One region of the Variovorax sp. dw_954 genome, then DNA from elsewhere that is predicted to be linked to it. Evidence: predicted binding sites of a transcription regulator. Region 1 holds the regulator's gene; each other region holds the start of a gene.
What was found. The regulator sigma-54, encoded in region 1, starts transcription at its own class of promoters, with help from an activator protein. The targets are predictions, from matches to a motif close to TGGCANGNAANCTGCTTT.
Positions count from the first base shown of each region.

Region 2: a site for sigma-54 is predicted at 4,383-4,400, ahead of HB681_RS10615 (methanol/ethanol family PQQ-dependent dehydrogenase). Genes of this name have one in related genera too.
Region 3: a site for sigma-54 is predicted at 2,101-2,118, ahead of HB681_RS05625 (outer envelope protein). Genes of this name have one in related genera too.

Region 1 is NZ_JAAVVD010000010.1:49,453-55,638, forward strand. It holds gene HB681_RS16995 (UDP-glucose/GDP-mannose dehydrogenase family protein) at 1-349, opposite strand, end outside; gene HB681_RS17000 (RNA polymerase factor sigma-54) at 724-2,310, opposite strand; gene lptB (LPS export ABC transporter ATP-binding protein) at 2,322-3,164, opposite strand; gene lptA (lipopolysaccharide transport periplasmic protein LptA) at 3,161-3,868, opposite strand; gene HB681_RS17015 (thiol:disulfide interchange protein DsbA/DsbL) at 3,971-4,618, opposite strand; gene HB681_RS17020 (SPOR domain-containing protein) at 4,750-5,466, opposite strand; gene argS (arginine--tRNA ligase) at 5,472-6,186, opposite strand, start outside.
Region 2 is NZ_JAAVVD010000005.1:120,562-126,747, forward strand. It holds gene HB681_RS10595 (hypothetical protein) at 1-395, opposite strand, end outside; gene HB681_RS10600 (hypothetical protein) at 396-1,073, opposite strand; gene HB681_RS10605 (substrate-binding domain-containing protein) at 1,088-1,942, opposite strand; gene HB681_RS10610 (cytochrome c) at 1,939-2,292, opposite strand; gene HB681_RS10615 (methanol/ethanol family PQQ-dependent dehydrogenase) at 2,469-4,289, opposite strand; gene HB681_RS10620 (ABC transporter ATP-binding protein) at 4,896-5,636, shown strand; gene HB681_RS10625 (PQQ-dependent catabolism-associated beta-propeller protein) at 5,663-6,186, shown strand, end outside.
Region 3 is NZ_JAAVVD010000002.1:534,220-540,405, forward strand. It holds gene HB681_RS05615 (N-formylglutamate amidohydrolase) at 1-77, shown strand, start outside; gene HB681_RS05620 (AraC family transcriptional regulator) at 100-1,083, opposite strand; gene HB681_RS05625 (outer envelope protein) at 1,229-2,056, opposite strand; gene imuA (translesion DNA synthesis-associated protein ImuA) at 2,318-3,103, shown strand; gene HB681_RS05635 (DNA polymerase Y family protein) at 3,072-4,376, shown strand; gene HB681_RS05640 (error-prone DNA polymerase) at 4,369-6,186, shown strand, end outside.

The DNA.
Region 1 (6,186 bases):
CAATGACCTTGAAGGCGTTCATGCTGCGCCCGATGCTGCGCGCCGCGGCCAGCACATATTTCAGGTCGGCGCTGCCATCTTCGTCGGGCGGCGTGCCGACCGCGATGAACTGCACGTCGCCATGCGCCACGGCCGCCTCGACGTCGGTCGAGAAGGTCAGGCGTTTGGCGGCCACGTTCGAGTGCACGAGGTCGGCCAGGCCGGCCTCGTAGATGGGGATGCCGCCGCTGTTGAGCGTCTGGATCTTGACCGGGTCGAGGTCGAGGCAGAAAACGTGGTTGCCGAGGTCGGCCAGGCAGACGCCAGTGACGAGCCCGACATAGCCGGTGCCGATGATGGTGATGTTCATGGATGCGAAATCAAATCGACCTGCGGCAATAGGCAGCACGCCGAAGCAAGCGATGGGTTTTCAGGCACTCACCGAACTGGGTCTTGGACCAGTTCGCGGAGTTCCTATGGGCGACTTGAAACAAGTCCGGGCCGCCGGGACAAGATTGCGTGTGGTTGGAGGCGTAGCGCCCATCCGCGCAGTGACTACCGAGTTATAGCGGTCGCTAACAATTATGTCTAAATGTATTGTAGCGGCACAGCGCGTGCCGGCCCGCGCATCCCCTGTGAGCGACATGAAAGCTGCAAACGCAACCAAGCCACAACTTGACGAAAGTTAGCGACTTTTGCGGAGGCCTAAGCGGTTGCAACATTGCACTGCAACGCTGGGACGCACTACAAAGCCTTGCGTAAATTCGCCGGCGCGATCCGCAGTGCTTCGCGGTACTTCGCCACCGTCCGCCGCGCGCACTCGATCCCCTGCTCCTTGAGCATGTCCGAGATCTGGCTGTCCGACAGCGGCTTCTTGATGTTCTCGCTCGTCACGAACTGCTTGATCAGCGCCCGCACCGCCGTGCTGGACGCATTCCCGCCGGTCTCCGTACCCAGCGCCGACCCGAAGAAGTACTTGAGTTCCACCGTGCCGTAGGGCGTCGACATGTACTTCGCGGTCGTCACGCGGCTGATCGTCGACTCGTGCAGCCCGAGTTCGTCGGCAATCTCGCGCAACACCAGTGGCCGCATTGCCAGTTCGCCGTGCACGAAGAAGTTCTTCTGCCGCTCGACGATGGCGTTGCTTACGCGCAGGATCGTGTCGAATCGCTGCTGTATGTTCTTGATGAACCAGCGTGCCTCCTGCAGCCGCTGCGACAGCGCCTGGCTGCCCTCGCCCTTGTGCGCCTTCAGCGCACCGGCGTAGATGTCGTGCACGCGCAGGCGCGGCATGACGTCGGGGTTGAGCATGACGCGGAACCTGAGCGTGGCGCCGCGACCGGTGCGCGTGACGATCACGTCGGGCACGACCACGTTGCGCTCCACGTCGACGAAGCGGCGGCCCGGCTTGGGCTCCAGCCGCGCGATGAGCTGCATCGCCGCGCGCACCAGTTCCTCGTTGCTCTTGGTGAGCGTGGCCAGGCGCTTGAAGTCGCGGCGGGCCAGCAGGTCCATCGGCAATTTGCAGATGGCGATGGCGACCTTGCGCACCTGCTCCTCGTCCTCGGCTTCATCGGCACGCGCCAGCGCGCGCAACTGGATCGCCAGGCATTCGCCCAGGTCGCGCGCACCCACGCCGACCGGCTCCAGGCTCTGCAGCAGGCCCAGCGCCATCTGGAAGCGATGCACCAGTTCGTCGAACTCGTCGTTGTCGTTGCCGGCCAGGCCCGAGGCCAGCGCAGGCAGCGAGTCCTCCAGGTAGCCGTCGTCGTTGAGCGACTCGATCAGGAAACTCAGCGCGGCGCGGTCGGTCTCGTCGAGGCGCAGGCCCAGGGCCTGGCGGTGCAGGAAGGCCTGCAGCGACTCCTGGCTGCGCGCCAGCTCGGTGGCGTCGGCGCGCTCGTCGCCGCCCAGGTTGTTGGCGCGCGCGGGGGCGTCGCCGCCCCATTCGCTGTCGTCGGGCACCATGTCGACAGTGCCGTCGCCGCCCCAGTCGGGCTCGCTGTCGGAGACGCCGTCCGCGGTCGCATCGGCGGTGGCGGAATCCGCCTCGCTCGACGCGGTGGCGGAGGCAGGGCCGTCCGCGCCGTTGGCGATCGGTGGGGTGGCGAAGTCGTCGTCACGCGGCGGCGGCGCGTCGGCGGCTTCGAGGCCGAACTCCTCGCGCACAGCCTCCTCCGCGGTGCGTTCGAGGAACGGGTTGTCGTCGAGCATCTGCTCGACTTCCTGGCTCAGTTCCAGCGTCGACAGTTGCAGCAGCCGGATCGACTGCTGCAATTGGGGCGTCAGTGCCAGGTGCTGCGATACGCGCAGCGACAGGCCTTGCTTCATGCCGAAGGCCCCTACATTCTGAAATGCTCGCCGAGGTACACCCTGCGTACCTCCGCGTTGTCGACGATCTCCGAAGGCGTGCCTTGTGCCAGCACTTGCCCGTCGCTGATGATGAAAGCGTGATCGCAGATGCCCAGCGTCTCCCGCACGTTGTGATCCGTGATGAGCACGCCGATGCCGCGCCCCTTCAGGAAGCTGATGATCCGCTGGATCTCGATCACGGCGATCGGGTCGATCCCCGCGAAGGGCTCGTCCAGCAGGATGAAGCGCGGCTGCGTGGCCAGCGCCCGCGCGATTTCCACGCGCCTGCGCTCGCCGCCCGACAGTGACAGTGCCGGGGAATCGCGCAGATGTTCGACGCGCAGGTCGCTCAGGAGCTCGGTCAGGCGCTCCTCGATGCGCGCCTTGCCGAGCGGCACCCGCTTGCCGTTGGCATTGGTCTCGAATTGCAGCTCCAGCACGGCGCGCACGTTCTGCTCGACCGTGAGCTTGCGGAAGATCGAAGCTTCCTGCGGCAGGTAGCTCAGGCCCATGCGCGCGCGGCGGTGGATCGGCATGTGCGCGATCGGCTCGCCGTCGATGGTGATGTCGCCGGCATCGGCCCGGACCAGCCCGACGATCATGTAGAAGGACGTGGTCTTGCCGGCGCCGTTGGGGCCCAGCAAGCCGACCACTTCGCCCTTCTGCACGCCGAGCGACACGTCCTTGACCACCATGCGGCTGCCGTAGGACTTCTGCAGGCCGCGCGCGTCGAGGCGGCTGCCGTTGCCGGGGACCGCCGTGACGGCGCCCCCACCCGACCCGAGCAAGGGCTCGCCGCCTGTGTCGATCAGGGCGTTGTCGTTGCGCATCACGGGGGCGCTTCCCCACCGAGCGTGGTGGTGGAGCGCAGGCCGGCGCCCGGGGCCGGCGCTGGCGCCGGAGGCGCGGAACCAGCCCGGGGACTGCCCGGCAATGCATTGACCGGCGGGCGCGGCGTGAGCACGGCACGCACGCGCGCGCCCTGCGTGCCGGACGACACGGCGGCGTCCGGCGGCACGGTCGAGCCGTTGACGGTGAAGGTGTCGTTGCTCTGGTCGTAGACGATCAGCGGGCCGCTGCTTTCGTCGTTGACCTTGCTGCCGATCAGGCGGCGCATCACGGCATGGCCGATGAACTTGACGTTGTCGGCGCGGCTGTCGTACTCGATGCGGTCGGACTCGCCTTCGATCCACTCGTCGCCGCCGGGTGCATCGCGCTTCTGCTTGTAGTAGGCCAGCTTGCCGGGCGCGGCGGTGACCACGCCGTACTGGTAGCCCTCCGGGTCCTGCCGCACGTCGATGCGCGCGCCGCGGATGATGATCGTGCCCTTGGTGACGACCACCGTGCCGGTGAACACGCTGGTCTGCTTCAGGTCGTCGTAGCGCATGGCGTCCGACTCGATGTTCATCGGCTTGGCGCGGTCGGCCTTTTCAGCGTGCGCAAGCGGCGCACCCGCCACGGCCGCCACTGCGAGCAGACTCAGGGTTGCCTTGCGTAGGGATGGAAGCTGGGAGTGGTGGATGGGGCGCGTTGTCATAAAGGCACGAAACTTGCTGCGCCCATTGTATGCGGCAGGCTGACGCGGCCTTGACGAAAGGCCCAGTGTCGGAGGTCGATATTTACTGCCAGTTGACTTTTCTCAACCCTTGCGCGCTTCGACGACCAAGTAGTCGGTAATCTGCAACGCACGCTCCATGCTGCGGGCCAGTTCGCCGTCCACGTACCAGCGACCGGCCACGCCGAACGCCGGAACGCCGGTGACCTGGTAGTCGTTCTGCAGTTGCGTGGCGCGCTTGGCCTTGCCGGCGACCGAGAAGGACTTGAACATCTCGCCGAATTTCTTGGCGTCGAGTTCCGGCTGCTTGGCCACCCAGGCCAGGATCGCGTCGTCGCCCATGACCGGCTGGCGTTGGCGGTGGATGGCGTCGAAGATCTTCATCTGCATGTCGTCGACCTTGCCCATCGCCTCCAGCGCGTAGTACATGCGCTGCTTGCTTTCGACGTCGTTGCCGACGAAGGCCACCGGCACGCGCCGGAAAGCGACCTGCGGCGGCAGTTTCTTGACCCAGGCCTCGAGGTCCGGCTCGAAGGCGGCGCAGTGCGGGCAGTTGTACGAAAAGAACTCGACCACCTCGACCTTGCCGGCCGGCGAATCCACCGGCGCGGGCTTGCCGAGCTTGATGTAGTCCTTGCCAGCCGAGAACATGGGCGCCTGCGCATGCGAAGGGCTGGCCAAGGGAAGCAGCCCCAGCGAAGTGGCGGCGAGCGAAAAATCACGACGATTCATTGAACAATTTCTCCAGTGCGGCTGACAGAGCCTGCCATGCGGCGCGAAGTTCCACGCGCGCAAGCCCGGCCCATTCTCCCTGCAAGTTTCATTCAGTTTCCGACGCAGCGCGCGGAGGCCGGGGATGGCGCCTACTTCTGCACCCGCACCAGGGCGGTGTCCAGACCGCCGCTGTCGAGCCGCTCCTTCAAGCGGTCGGCGTCGTCCTTCTTGCTGTACGGGCCGGCGCGCACGCGGTAGACCGTGCGTCCGGCCTGCTCGCGTTCGGTGACCTTGGTCTCGACGCCCATCAGCGACAACTTGGCGCGTTGCGCCTCGGCATCCTCGGTGGAGCGGAACGCGCCGGCCTGCACGAAGTACATGAAGGGGTCCGCGCCGGAAGAAGGCGCCGCGGCAGCCACCTGCGTGCTGCCGCCAGTCTTCGAGCGGGCCAGGTCGCCGATCGGGTCGCTGGAGGAAGGCGGCAGGGCGTTGGCTTCGGCCGGCGTCACCGGCTTGGTGGCGGGCTTGGTGGTGGGGGCGACCACCACGGGCACCGGCGCCGTGCCCGGCGGATTGAGCGGGCCCACCGTGGCGGGCTGGGGCGCTGTCGCGGGCGCGGCGGCGACCGGTACCGGCGCGGCGGGCGGCTTGGCGCCCGCCTTTCCGGCCAGCGGGCCGTTCGGGTCCCAGTCGCGGTTCTTGCGGGCCTCGGCTTCGTCCTGCTCGGCGCCACCGCGCTGCGTCTTGGTCATGAACGGGATCGGCACCTTGGTCACATAGACCGCGATGCCCAAGGCCACCCCCAGGCCGATGACGAGCCCGATGATCAGGCCGATGACTACATTGCCGCTTTGTCGTTTTTTCATGGATGTCACATTCTCTCCGGCGCGCTGACGCCGAGCACCGCCAAGCCATTGTGCAGTACCTGCGCGCATGCGGCGACCAGCGCCAGGCGCGCGTTCTTCAGCGTTTCGTCGTCGACCAGCACGCGCTCGGCATCGTAGTAGCTGTGCAGGTTGGCAGCCAGTTCACGGAGGTAAAAAGTGACATCGTGCGGGGCGAAATCGCGGGCCGCCGCCGTGAGCATTTCCGGGTACTTGGCGAGTTGCAGCATCAGCGTCTGCGCCTGCGGAACCTGCAGCGACGACAGGTCGACGTCTTGCAGCGAACCGACGTCGCCGCCCCAGTCCCGCAGCATCTTGCAGATGCGGGCATGGGCGTACTGCACGTAGTACACCGGGTTGTCGTTGTTCTGCGCGAGGGCCAGGTCGATGTCGAAGGTGTATTCGGTGTCGGGCTTGCGGCTCAGCAGGAAGAAACGCACGGCGTCGGTGCTGGTCCACTCGATCAGGTCGCGCAACGTGACGTAGCTGCCGGCGCGCTTGCTGATCTTGACTTCCTCCCCGCTGCGCACCACGCGCACCATGGTGTGGAGCACGTAGTCGGGGTAGCCCGTTGGGATGCCCTCGCCTGCTGCCTGCAGGCCGGCGCGCACGCGTGCGATGGTGCCGTGGTGGTCGGTGCCCTGGATGTTGACGACCTTGTGGAAGCCGCGCTCCCATTTGGCGATGTGGTAGGCCACGTCG
Region 2 (6,186 bases), on a different contig from region 1:
TCCGCAGCGCCGAGGAAGCATCCTTGTTCAGCCTTCGTCTGCAGGGCCTTGTAGCGCTTGACCTCGGGCTCGTACGACGGCACGTCGCGTATGGCGCCGCCACGCTCGCCGCCGATGGACATGGCCTTGACGATGGTGCTCATCGTCACGTAGTCCTTGTACTTCACGGAACCGGCCAGCGCATCGAGCGCGCAGGAGCACTTGTTGGTCATCTCGAAGTTCGACCCCGGATGCGCCCGCATGCACTCCTGCACATACAGCACCCGGTCCACGGTCGGGAAGTCATTGACGGGGGCGGCGGCATTCGCGGCGCCGACGCCCAGCAGGAGCGCGCCGAGGGCCAGCGCGGAGGGCAGGAAGGGGTTCAGCTTGGGCATGGTGTTCGACGCAGGCATTCAGGGTTTGGGCGGGGGTCCGGCGCCGTCGAGCAGCATTTCCTCGACGATGAGCGGCGCATCGCTGGCCGATTCGGCGTTGATCCGGGTGCGGATGCCGTAGAGCCCCCCGGGGACTGCGCTGGACATCAGGAAGACGTAGGACTTGTTGGCCAGCTTCTCGAAGCGCGAGCGGTTCGGGTCATCGAGGTAGGGCGTGATGCTGAACTCCTTCACAGCCACCGGCTTGCCCTTGTACGGCAAGGTGAGGTCGCGCACCGTCGCGCCCTGGTAGACCGCCATGCGGATGCGCTTGCGGAAGTAGTTGGGCTGGCCCTTCGTCAGGCGCTGCATCTCCTTGATGTCGCGTTCGAGGAAGTACAGGATGGCCGGGTTGCCCTTGGCGCCTTCGACGGCGGGTTCGGCAACGGCGCGCTTGCCGCTGAAGAACTGCGCGTCCGCTGCGCAGCAGCTGCCGTCGGGCTGCGCCGTCAGCTTCAAGTCGACCTTGTCGTCGAAGGCTTCCTCCAGCGTTCCGGTCTTGTGGAAGACGTAGTGCAGCGTGAGCGGCGGTTGCAGGCTGCCCAGGTGGTTGTCCATGAAGACCGCCTGCTCGGCGGCTGAAAAGTCCGTCGCGGCCAAGGCGGGGGATGCTGCCGCCAGGAACCCGACCAGCGCCAGGGCAGGAAATGCTTTCATCGGCAGCACCGCGGCTACTTCGGTGCCTCGTACGACGCGTCGACGACCGGAACGCCGTACTCCTTCAGGATGGCCATGATCTGCGGCCGGTTCGATTCGATCAGGCCCTCGACCTGCTGCTTCCATTCGCGCTCGCCGTAGCGCACGCCCATCGCGATCTGGTAGTCGAACTGGACGCCGGGCTCGGACTTCATCGGCACCACCACCAGCGCAGGCGTCTTGATGCGCGAGGCGTAATAGCCGCCGATGGGGCCCCAGACGATGGCGACATCGATCTTGCCCGCGGCAAGGTCCTTCTCGATGATCTCGCCGGGGTATTGGTCGGGGTCGGCGTTCATGGTCTGGTAGGGCACGCCCTGATCCGTGAGCCGGTGCTTGCTGAGCCATGCCGATGCGGGCGACCGGTCGTAGATGCCGATGCGCAGCTTGGACAATGTGGCCGGGTCGAGCTTGAGGAAGTCCTCGGTCGACGCGACCTGGTCCATGCCCTTGCCCTTGGCGAACACCAGCGCATAGGTCGAGCGGTAGTAGGGCTTGGTGACGGACACCTGGTCATAGCCCGCTGGCACGCCAATCACGATGTCGCAGGGGTAGTCCTGGTCCGGCAACTTGAAGCGCAAGGTGTTGCGGATGAAGGCCAGGCGCTGCGGGAAGGAGTAGTAGACGACCGGCAGCCCCATCGACTTGCCGAACAGTTCGGCAATCTTGTTCTCGATGCCCTCGCCCTTGACGTTGGAGAAGGGCAGGTTGTTCGGGTCCTGGCAGACGCGCAGCGCAGTGCGCGGTGCGGGCTTGTCCTGCGCCACCGCGCCGGTTGCCAGCAAGGTCAGGGGCAGGGCGGCGAGGGCCAGCGCGCGGATGCCGTTCATTTGGGCATTTCTTCGACCTTGGCGCGGGTGATGGCGCCATCGGATCGGCCTTTGAGATATGCGTAGAGCTGATTGATGTTGTCCATGACGACCGGGCTGTTGCCGAAGCTCTGCATGCCCTTGTCCAGCCGACCGTTGGTCACGGTCTTGACGAACTCGTCCTTGGTCAGGGTCTTGAGGCTGTTGACCAGCGATGGCCCGACGAGGCCTTCCTGGTTGGCCCCATGGCACCGGTCGCAGGCCGCGGCACGCCAGGCCCGGAAGCCCTTCATGGTCTCGCTGTCGACCTTGTAGCCGTCCACCACCTTGTACGGTTTGTCTTCCGCGTGAGCCGCAACGGCACCACCCATGCACAACAGCGCGCAAGCGCCGATCAACGCGATTTTCAGTCTCATGATTTCTATTCAGCCCTGTTTTCGATCAATTGAAAAGAGGGGCAGCCAGTAGGTGCCAGCTGCCCCTCTTCGGTATGAGAACAGGGTCGGGGGCTCGTGGTTCCCCGGTACTTACCCTGCGTTCAACGCGCTCAGTTCGGCAGCGCGAAGACTGTCAAGGAGCCGCCCAGCTCCGTGTACTGGTTGAGCTCGCGGTAGCCGCCCACTGCGCCCAGGCCGTCCTGGTCCTTCTCGAGGCCCGCTGCCATGCCGATGCCGGCCCAGCCGCCAATGCCCGAGAACACGCCGATGTACTGCTTGCCCTTGTGCTCATAGCTGAACACGTTGCCGATGATCCCGGACGGCGTCTTGAACTTGAAGAGTTCCTTGTTGATGTTCTTCTTGTCCACGCACTTCAGGTAGCCCTCCAGCGTGCCGTAGCACGACAGGCCACCCGCGGTGTTGAGCGAGCCGCTCCACACCGAGAACTTCTCGGGGTGGCTCTGCACGATCTTGCCGGTGCCGGCGTTCCAGGAGATGAAGTTGCCCATGCCGCCATGGCTGTTCGGCGCCGGGAACATCGAGAGCGTCGCGCCCACATATGGCTGGCCGGCCGTGTACTCGACCTTGAACGGCTCGTAGTCCATGCAGACGTGGTTGGTCGGCACGTAGAAGAGCTTGGTTTCAGGGTCGTAGGACGCAGGCTGCTGGTCCTTGCTTCCCAAGGCTGCCGGGCAGATGCCCTTGCTGTTGACGTCCGGTCCGTTCTGCGCCGTCGAGTACTTCGCAACCACTTGCGGGCGGCCGGTCTTCATGTCGACGTTGGTGGCCCAATTGACGTTCGGGTCATACTTTTCGGCAACCAGCAGCGCACCCGTCACGCGGTCCATCGTGTAGGCGAAGCCGTTGCGGTCGAAGTGCACGAGCGCCTTGGTGGGCTTGCCCTTGACGTCGATGTCGGCCAGGATCATTTCGTTCACGCCGTCAAAGTCCCATTCGTCGAAGGGCGTCATCTGGTAGACCCACTTGGCCATGCCGGTGTCCACGTCACGCGCCCAGATGGTCATCGACCACTTGTTGTCACCGGGCCGCTGCGACGGATTCCACGTCGACGGATTGCCCGAGCCGTAGTACATCAGGTTGAGCGCCTTGTCGTAGCTGTACCAGCCCCAGGTGGTGCCGCCGCCGATCTTCCACTGGTCGCCCTTCCAGGTCTTCAGCGAGGAGTCGGGGCCCACCGGCGCCATCTTGCCGTCGGTCCAGGTCATGGTCTTCTGCGGGTCCATCAGCATTTCTGCATCGGGTCCGACGCTGTAGCCCTTCCAGGCCAGCTTGCCGTCGCTCAGGTTGTAGGCTGCGATGAAGCCGCGCACGCCCCATTCGCCGCCGCTGATGCCGGTGATGACCTTGTCCTTGAAGACGTGCGGCGCATTGGTGTTGACCGCGCCGAGCTTCGGGTCGCCGTTCTTGACGGTCCAGATCACCTTGCCGGTCTTGGCGTCGAGCGCGACCAGGTTGCTGTCGGCCTGTTGCAGCAGGACCTTGCCCTCTGCATACGCCAGGCCGCGGTACACGGTGTCGCAGCACATCTGCGGGATCACAGCCGGATCCTGCTTGGGCTCGTACTTCCAGATGATCTTCTGCGTGTCGAGGTCGATCGCGAAGACCTTGTTGGGGAAGGGCGAGTGCAGGTACATCGTCCCGTCGATCACCAGCGGCGAGCCTTCATGGCCGCGCAGCACGCCGGTGGAGAACATCCACGCGACCTGCATCTTGCCGACGTTGCCCGTGTTGATCTGCTTGAGCTTGCTGTAGCGCTGGTTGTACATGTCGCCAGCCTGCATCGCCCAATTCTTCGAGTTGGCGATATTTTTCTCGACATCGGCATTGGCATGCGCCAATGCCGGCACCGCAAGTAGCGCCGCCGCCAGCAGGCGCCAGGTGCGCCCTAGTAAGTGCCCGGAAAATCGCATCGAAGTCTCCTTGTTTTGGAACATCAGAGCCTGCCCGCACCAACCGCAAACAGGCGCCTGCCGAGCAACTCGACGAAGCCGGCCAGCGAAGTAAATGCAAGTTGCGCGCCTGCTTCAGGACGCCGCATTCGTGGCGTCTTGCAACGATGAGTTGCCGCCCGCGCATGCGCCGTGCTGAAGCACATTGCGAGGGGAAACCCTAGCCAAGGGACCTGTTTGCGGGGGATCGCAGGTCACGCCGGGCGACTGGCGTGCGAGTCGCGCGACGCTGGCGCGCAGCGCGGGCCCGCGCCTGGATCGCAGCGCTCTCAGGGTTCACCATGAAGTGCGATCCGGCCAATGGCCGCAGCATCGGTCGGTGGGTGCTGCATCAGAAATGTGGCAACCACTTTCGACACAGAGTGTTTCACCGGCAACGGTGTCATCCGGAGGCAGACGACGCATGCGACGGCGGCAGAAAAACCATGGGCGCGGGTATTGCTTGATGGAGGCTCCGCATCCGCCCTGTGGCCGGCCCTCACTCGCCAACAAGAATGCAGCAGTCCAATGCGGATTGCCTTGACCGACCACGACAACCGATCAATGCCAGAGACACTTTCGAAGACCATGCTCCGGACCACCGGCCTGACCAAACGGTACGGCGCACGCGTGGCATTGAAGGGACTTTCATTGAGCCTGGCGTCGGGGCAATTCGTCGCGCTGCTGGGCCCGAACGGCGCCGGCAAGTCGACGCTGTTCCAGGTGCTCACGGGGCTGTTCGCGGCGGACGAGGGCGAGGTCGAGGTGGCGGGCCATTCGCTGGGCCGCTCGGCGACAGCGGCGCTGCGTCACATCGGCGTGGTGTTCCAGCAGATCTCGCTCGACCTGGACCTCAGCATCCGGCGCAACCTGCTGTTCCAGGCGGACCTGCACGGCTTGCCGCGGCGCCTGGCGGTGCAGCGGATCGAGGCCGACTGCGCCCGCCTCGGCATCGAGCCCAACCTCGACCGCAAGGTGCGCGAACTCTCCGGCGGCAACCGGCGCAAGGTGGAACTTGTGCGTGCCTTGCTGCATCGACCCTCCGTGCTGCTGATGGACGAAGCCACGGTGGGGCTGGACCCCAAGTCGCGCCAGGACCTGATGCGTGCGCTGCGTGCCGACGTGAAGGAGCGCGGCGTGGGCGTGCTGTGGGCCACCCATCTGGTGGGTGAGGCCGAGGGCGCCGACCGCGTGCTGGTGCTGCACAAGGGCGAGCTGTTGTGCGACGGCACGCCGGCCGAGGTGACGCAGGCGCTGGGCGGGCCGACGCTGGAAGCAGGCTTCATCTCGCGCACGAACGAGACCAGACAAAAGGAGACGAGTACATGAATGACGTTGGTGTGTGGGGCAAGCGCATGGCCGGTGCGGGCGCGGTGGCGCTGGGGCTGTGCATGGGCGGGGCCGCGATGGCCCAGGGCACGGCCTATGTGTCGAGCGAGAAGGACCAGGCGCTCACCATGATCGACCTGGCCACGCTCACGGTGAAAGGCACCATCCCCACCTGCAAGCGCGGCCGCCACATCCAGATGACGCCGGAGCACATGATCATGGTCGCCTGCACCGACTCCAACGCCGCCGACGTGATCGACCCCGCCACCGGCAAGTCGGTGCGCCGCATACCGCTCGGCGATGAGCCCGAAGCCTTCGACATCTCGCCGGACGGCAAGACCATCTACGTCTCCAACGAGGACGAGGGCGCCACCAGCTTCGTCGATGCGGCCACCGGCAAGGTGGTCAAGTCGGTCAAGGTCGGCAAGGAGCCCGAGGGCGTCAAGGTCAGCGCGGACGGCAAGACGCTGTACGTCACGTCCGAGGTGGCGAGCCTGGTCCACGTCATCGACGTCGCCACCGCCAAGGTGGTGAAGAACGTCAAGGTCGG
Region 3 (6,186 bases), on a different contig from region 1:
CGGGCCTGCTCGAGGTGCAGCGCGACATGGCCTACCTGCTCGGCTACCTCATCGACTATTCGGCAGAGCTCGCCTGAAGGGTCGAAGGCGCGAAGCTGGCTACGCTGCCCGCAGCGTCTGCAACGGCGATTCGCCGTAGCGCTTGCGATAGGCCGTGCTGAACCTTCCGACATGGTTGAAGCCCCAGCGCAGGGCAATGTCGGTGACCTGGGCGCCGGGTGGCGCGCTCACCAGGTCCTGCCGCGCGCGTTCCAGCCGGGCGGTGCGCACATAGGCCATCGGCGATTCCTGCAGGTGCTTCTGGAAGGCCAGGCACAGGCTGCGGACGCTGGCGCCGCTTGCCTTCGCAATCATGTCGAGCGTGAGGGTCTCGTACAGGTGCGCGCGGATGAAGTGCTGCGCGGCCCGCACCGCGCGGGGCGCGGCGGCCCGCTGTGACTGCGACAGGCGCTGCGAATAGTTGCTGCCCTGGCGCAGCAGGAGATGGTGGATGAGGGCTTCCTCCTGCACCGGCAACAGTTGCGGTGCGAAGGCCGGCGAGGGCATGTGCAGGTTGCAGAAGTGGCTGGCCAGTTGATGCTGCCAGCTGCGGCCCGCGTCGTTGTCGAGCTGCAGTTCCGGGTCGAATTCGATGGGCCGGGACAGGTCGTCGTCGAGGAGGCCGCGGCAGGTGTTTTCCACACGCTCGCGCGGAATCTTCACGAGCAGCTGGCGGCAGCCTTCATGCCAGTCGAGTTCCAGGCCAAGGTTGGGCGAGATCACCGCGCCGGTGCTGGGCGAAGCGGCCACGGGCCTGCCGTCCACCCGGATCTCCGCCGAGCCCGCGAGCGGCACCTGGAACAGCACGAAGCCGTCGAGTTGCCCCGGCTCGATGCGCACCGCCGCACCATACTGGAGGACGAAGAATGAGAGCGAGCCGACATGCGCGCCATACAGCGCCGCATCGACCTTGCCTTTGCCCCAGAACAGGTCGTGCGCCTTGAAGGCGCCGGTGGTCTGCAGCTTGACCACGTCGGGGTCGGTGGAGACGAACATCGGCGACTGGCAAATCGGCTGCATTTCCGAACTGAACCACGCTTCCATGAAGTGCCCTTCGCACTGGGTGCCGCCGCAGCGGGATTGAACCGATTTTCGCGACGGATTTTAGGAGGCGGGTCGCACTCTTCCATCAGGGTCGCAACCGATGCGGCATGCGGAAATGCGGCCGCCGCGCATCGGCCGACCAGCGTCAGAAGTGGTATTCGGCGCGGATCTGCGGCGTCTTCGCGAGCGAGCCCGGGACGCTGCTGGGGTTGCCGAACTTGTTGCGCCAGTACTGGTATTCCAGGCCCACCCGGAACTTGTTCTTGCCCCAGTTGAGCGGCACGCCCGCGTCGTACCAGAGTATGCCGTCGAAGTTGGTTTCGGTGGCGGTGTTCACGCCGAACTCGTCCTTGCCCTTGGGTGCGATCCAGTTCAGGTAGCCCTCGAACGACAGGTTGGTGTCGCCCAGGGGGATTGCCCAGGCCAGGCTCAGTGCCGGGTGCGTCTTGTAGTAATAGCGCTTGTCGATGCTGTTGGGTTCGTTGCTTTCCCACAGGGCCAGCACGCTGACGTTGAGGAAGCCTGGCACGTCCATCATGAAGGTCGGGCCGAGGACGAGCATCTGCTTGCGCGAGGCGTAGCCGGGATCGTTCTTGTGGTTCCAGTCGAGGCCGCTGGTGATGCCCAGTCCGCGCACCGGTCCCAGGGCAAGGCTGTTGCCGGTGATCTTGCCGAGATCGAGCGTGTTGCGATAGACGATGTACGTTTCCGTCGCGTCGCTGTCCTTGCTGTCGGACTTGAGCACGTCGATGTTCAGGTAGTTGGTGCCGTACTTGAAGCCATCCGCGTGGGTGAAGTTGACGACGTTCTTCGCGATGTCCTGCTTGTTGAAGGGCTCGCGGAACTGGGTGCCGTAGCGGTAGCCGACGGAGGTGTCGCTCCAGTCGAGGAAGTCGGCGTGGGCGAAGGAACTGGCGAAGGCGAGGGCGGCGATTGCAACGCCAGCGAACCCATTCGCTGCTTTGGATTTCATGGGGAACACGGTCGGGAAAGGTTGGGAAAGGAGATGAAACAAAACGTGCAGGAAGTGTGCCAGAACTGACTCGCCGGTCATTAGGGTGCTGCTGGAGGTCAGTTTATGCAGTTGCCTGACGACCTTCCATTGGCTCTCCGGCCCATTGACAGCCTTTCAGGATCGAGACGTACCTGTGCGGGACAAGCGCTAGGCCCCGCTTGAAAAAGAAAAAACCATGGCATCAAAATACTGTATAAAAATACAGTCATCGATTCCATCATGGGCCTTCTTTCCCTCGACTCTTTCCTCGCTTCCGGGCGCCACAACGTGTGGCGCGGCGACGAGCTGGGCGGTGCCGACGCGCAGGTCGTCGCCACCGGCCATGCCGCGCTGGATGCCGAACTGCCCGGCGGCGGCTGGCCCGTCGGCGCCATGACGGAGGTGCTGCAATCCACGCCCGAGGCGCATGTCTGGCAGTTGCTGTTGCCGGCCCTGGCGCAGGCGGTGCAGGACCGGGGCGGGCCGGTGGTGATGGTCGGTGCGCCGCACGAGCCTTTTGGTCCGGCGCTGGCGGCGGGAGGGTTGCCGGTGGAGGCCTTGATGTGGATTCGGGGCCAGGCGTCCGGCGCCTGCCTCTGGGCCTGCGAGCAGGCACTGCGCTGCGCCGACGTGGCCGCCGTTCTCGCCTGGCTGCCGCAGGCGCGCGTGGGCGAACTGCGTCGATTGCAACTCGCGGCGGCGCAGCACGAGGCGCTGTTGTTCGTGTTCCGGCCCGAATCGGTCGCGCAAACGGCTTCCCCGGCGCGGCTGCGCTTGCAGGTGGTGCGTGACGAGGCCCATATGCAGGTCCACCTGCTCAAGCGCCGCGGCCCGCCGCTGGCCATGCCGCTCACGCTGCCCGCGCGCAACGGTCGCATGAGCGCGCTGCTGGCCGCCAGCCAGATGCGTCGCAAGGCGCGCCTGCACCCGCAAGGCGCGCCCCTCGAGCTGGGCCCTGTCGTGGTCCGGATCGACACATGGAAAGGAGCACAAGGTGCATTGGGTCGCGCTCCGGTGGCAGCCTGAACCCGAACTCCCGCGCGAGGCACTCGGCTGGTGGGCGCTGCAGTTCACGCCGCGGGTGGCCTGGCTCGACGAGGGCTTGCTCCTCGATGTCTCGGCTTGCGAACGCTTGTGGGGTGGCCGGCTTTCGTTGATGCGCCAGATTTCCGCTGCAAACCCGTCAGAGGGGCGCGTGCAGCGGGCGCAAGGCGCGACCAGCCTGATCGCGCTGGCCCGCCTGCGCCTGTTCGCCCGCGGCCAGAAGCCACCCGCCGATGTGCCGGCGGCCTTGCCGCTGGACACCCTCACGGCGGCCCTGCCGCACCTCGACGTGCTGGCCCGCCTCGGCTGCCAGACCTGGGGCGATGTCGCGGCGCTGCCGCGTGGCGGGCTGGCGCGGCGCTTCGATACGGCCTTGAGGGAAACGCTGGATGTCGCCTGGGGCCTGCGCCCCGACCAGTACACCTGGCTCACGCTGCCCGACGTGTTCGAGCAAAAACTGGAGTTGCCCGCGCTCGCCGAAACCGCGCCCGAGCTCATGTGGTCGGCCAACCGCCTGTTGTCCGCACTGCAGGTCTGGCTGCGCGCACGCCAGCGCGGCGCGGTGGCGCTGGAACTGCAATGGACGCTCGACCTCAAGCGCTTCAACGGCGTCAACCTGCCGCCGCACCAAAGCGTCACCGTACGCACGGCCCAGCCCACGCAGGACATGGCGCACCTGCGCCGCCTGATGAGCGAGAAACTGGCGCTCACCCAACTGGCAGCGCCCGCCAGCTGGCTGCGCCTGCGCACGGTCGAGACTTCGCCGTGGGCCGGCGCCAGCACCAGCTTCCTGCCCGAGGATTCCCGCAAGGGCGACAAGCTGCATGAGTTGGTCGAGCGCCTCAGCGCGCGGCTCGGGGCGCAGCAGGTGGTCGTGCCGGTGACGCAGGCCGACCATCGGCCCGAGGCCATGCAGGGCTGGCAGCCGGCGCTGGCCAGAACCAGCGCCGCCGTGCCCGCCTTGCAGCCCGACGGCCTGTATCCCCCCTGGCTGTTGCGCCAGCCCTTGCCGCTCGAAATGCGCGGCGGCCATCCGTACTACCGCGGCAAGCTGCGTCGCCTCAGCGGCCCGCAGCGCCTGGAGGCCGGCTGGTGGGGTGGCAAGGAGGAAGAGGGCGGCCATCCGGCGGTGCGCGACTACTACATCGCCGAAAGCCCGGAGGCCGGACTGGTGTGGGTCTACCGCGAGCGGCTCTCCGCCCCGCTGGCCCTGGACCAGGCGCCGCGCTGGTACCTGCAAGGCCTCTATGCCTGAACTCAGCGACAAGCAATTGCAGGCACGCAAGCCGCATCCGCTGCGCGAGCCGCCAAGGCGCGCCATCGTGCCGGGCCTGCCCGACTATGCCGAGCTGCATGCCTTGAGCAACTTCAGCTTCCAGCGCGGCGCATCGAACCCGGAGGAACTGGTTGAGCGCGCCTATCAACTCGGCTATCGCGCGCTGGCCCTCACCGACGAATGCTCGGTGGCCGGCGTGGTGCGCGCGCATGTCGGCCTGCGCGATCACCTGGAAGCGCTCACCGAATACGAGCGCACCCATCCCGACGAGGCGCCGCTGCCGCGCAACCCTGGCTTTCGCGTGCTGTTCGGCAGCGAGTTCGCCTTCGGGCGCTTCAGGCTCGTGGTGATCGCCCATGACCTCGAAGGCTGGGGCAATCTCTGCGAGTTCATCACCGCCGCGCGCAACACCTCGGCGCCCAAGGGCGAATACCGCGTGGATTGGGCCACCAGCGAGGTGGCGTCGCTGCAGCATTGCGAAGTGCTGTGGGTGCCCCGGCGCGTGCCCGGCGAGGCGATGGACTTGGCGGTGGCCGGCGCGGATGTGGCGAGCGCTTTCGAGTTGTTCGGTGCCAACCTGTGGATCGCCGTCGAACTGCTCAACAACCTCGACGACGACCTCTGGCTCGCCTCGCTGCAGCAACTCGCCAATCAGGCCGGCGTGCCCCTCGTGGCCGCCGGCGACGTGCACATGCACAAGCGTTCGCGCAAGCCCCTGCAGGACGTGGTCACCGCCATCCGCGAAGGCAAGTCGGTGGCCGAATGCGGCTTTGCGTTGCAGGCCAATGCAGAGCGCCACATGCGCTCGCGCATGCGCCTGGCCGATCTCTATCCGCCGGACTTGCTGGCCAACACCCTGGTCGTGATGGAGCGCTGCCGCTTCGACCTCGAACTGATCCGCGAGCATTACAAGTACCCGCTCGAACTCGTCGGCGGCGGGGAGACGCCCACGCAGACGCTGGTGCGCAAGACCTGGGAGGGCGCCCGCGTGCGCTACCCGAATGGCATGGACGACAAGATCCGCCACCAGATCCAGCGCGAGCTCGACCTCATCGTCGAGCTGAAGTACGAGATGTTCTTCCTCACCGTCGAGGACATCGTGCGCTTCGCCCGCGAGCGGCACATCCTGTGCCAGGGCCGCGGCTCCTCGGCCAATTCGGCCGTCTGCTTTTGCCTGCAGATCACCGCCATCAACCCGGAGACTGGCAACCTGCTGTTCGAGCGCTTCCTGAGCCGCGAGCGCCGAGAGCCGCCCGACATCGACGTCGACTTCGAGCACCAGCGGCGCGAGGAGGTCATCCAGTACATCTACGAGAAATACGGCCGCGACCGCGCCGCCATCGCCGCCGTCGTCATCTGCTGGCGCACGCGCAGCGCCCTGCGCGACGTGGGCAAGGCGCTGGCCATCGACGAACGTCTCATCGAGGCCTTCGCCAAGGACCATCACTGGTTCGACCACGACGTGCAGGACGAGCGCATCGAGCAGGCGATGCTCACGGCCGGCGTGCGCGAGAGCACGCTCAAGCTGCGCCAGTGGCTCGAACTCACGCAGCAGCTCAAGGGCTTTCCGCGCCACCTGAGCCAGCACGTCGGCGGCTTCGTGCTCACGCAGAGCAAGCTCACGCGGCTGGTGCCGGTCGAGAAGGCGTCGATGAAAGACCGATCCGTCATCCAGTGGGAGAAGGACGACCTGGAAGCCATGGGCATGCTCAAGGTCGACGTGCTGGCGCTCGGCATGCTGAGCGCCATCCGCCGCGCGCTCGACTTCGTCAACCAGTGGCGCGGCACC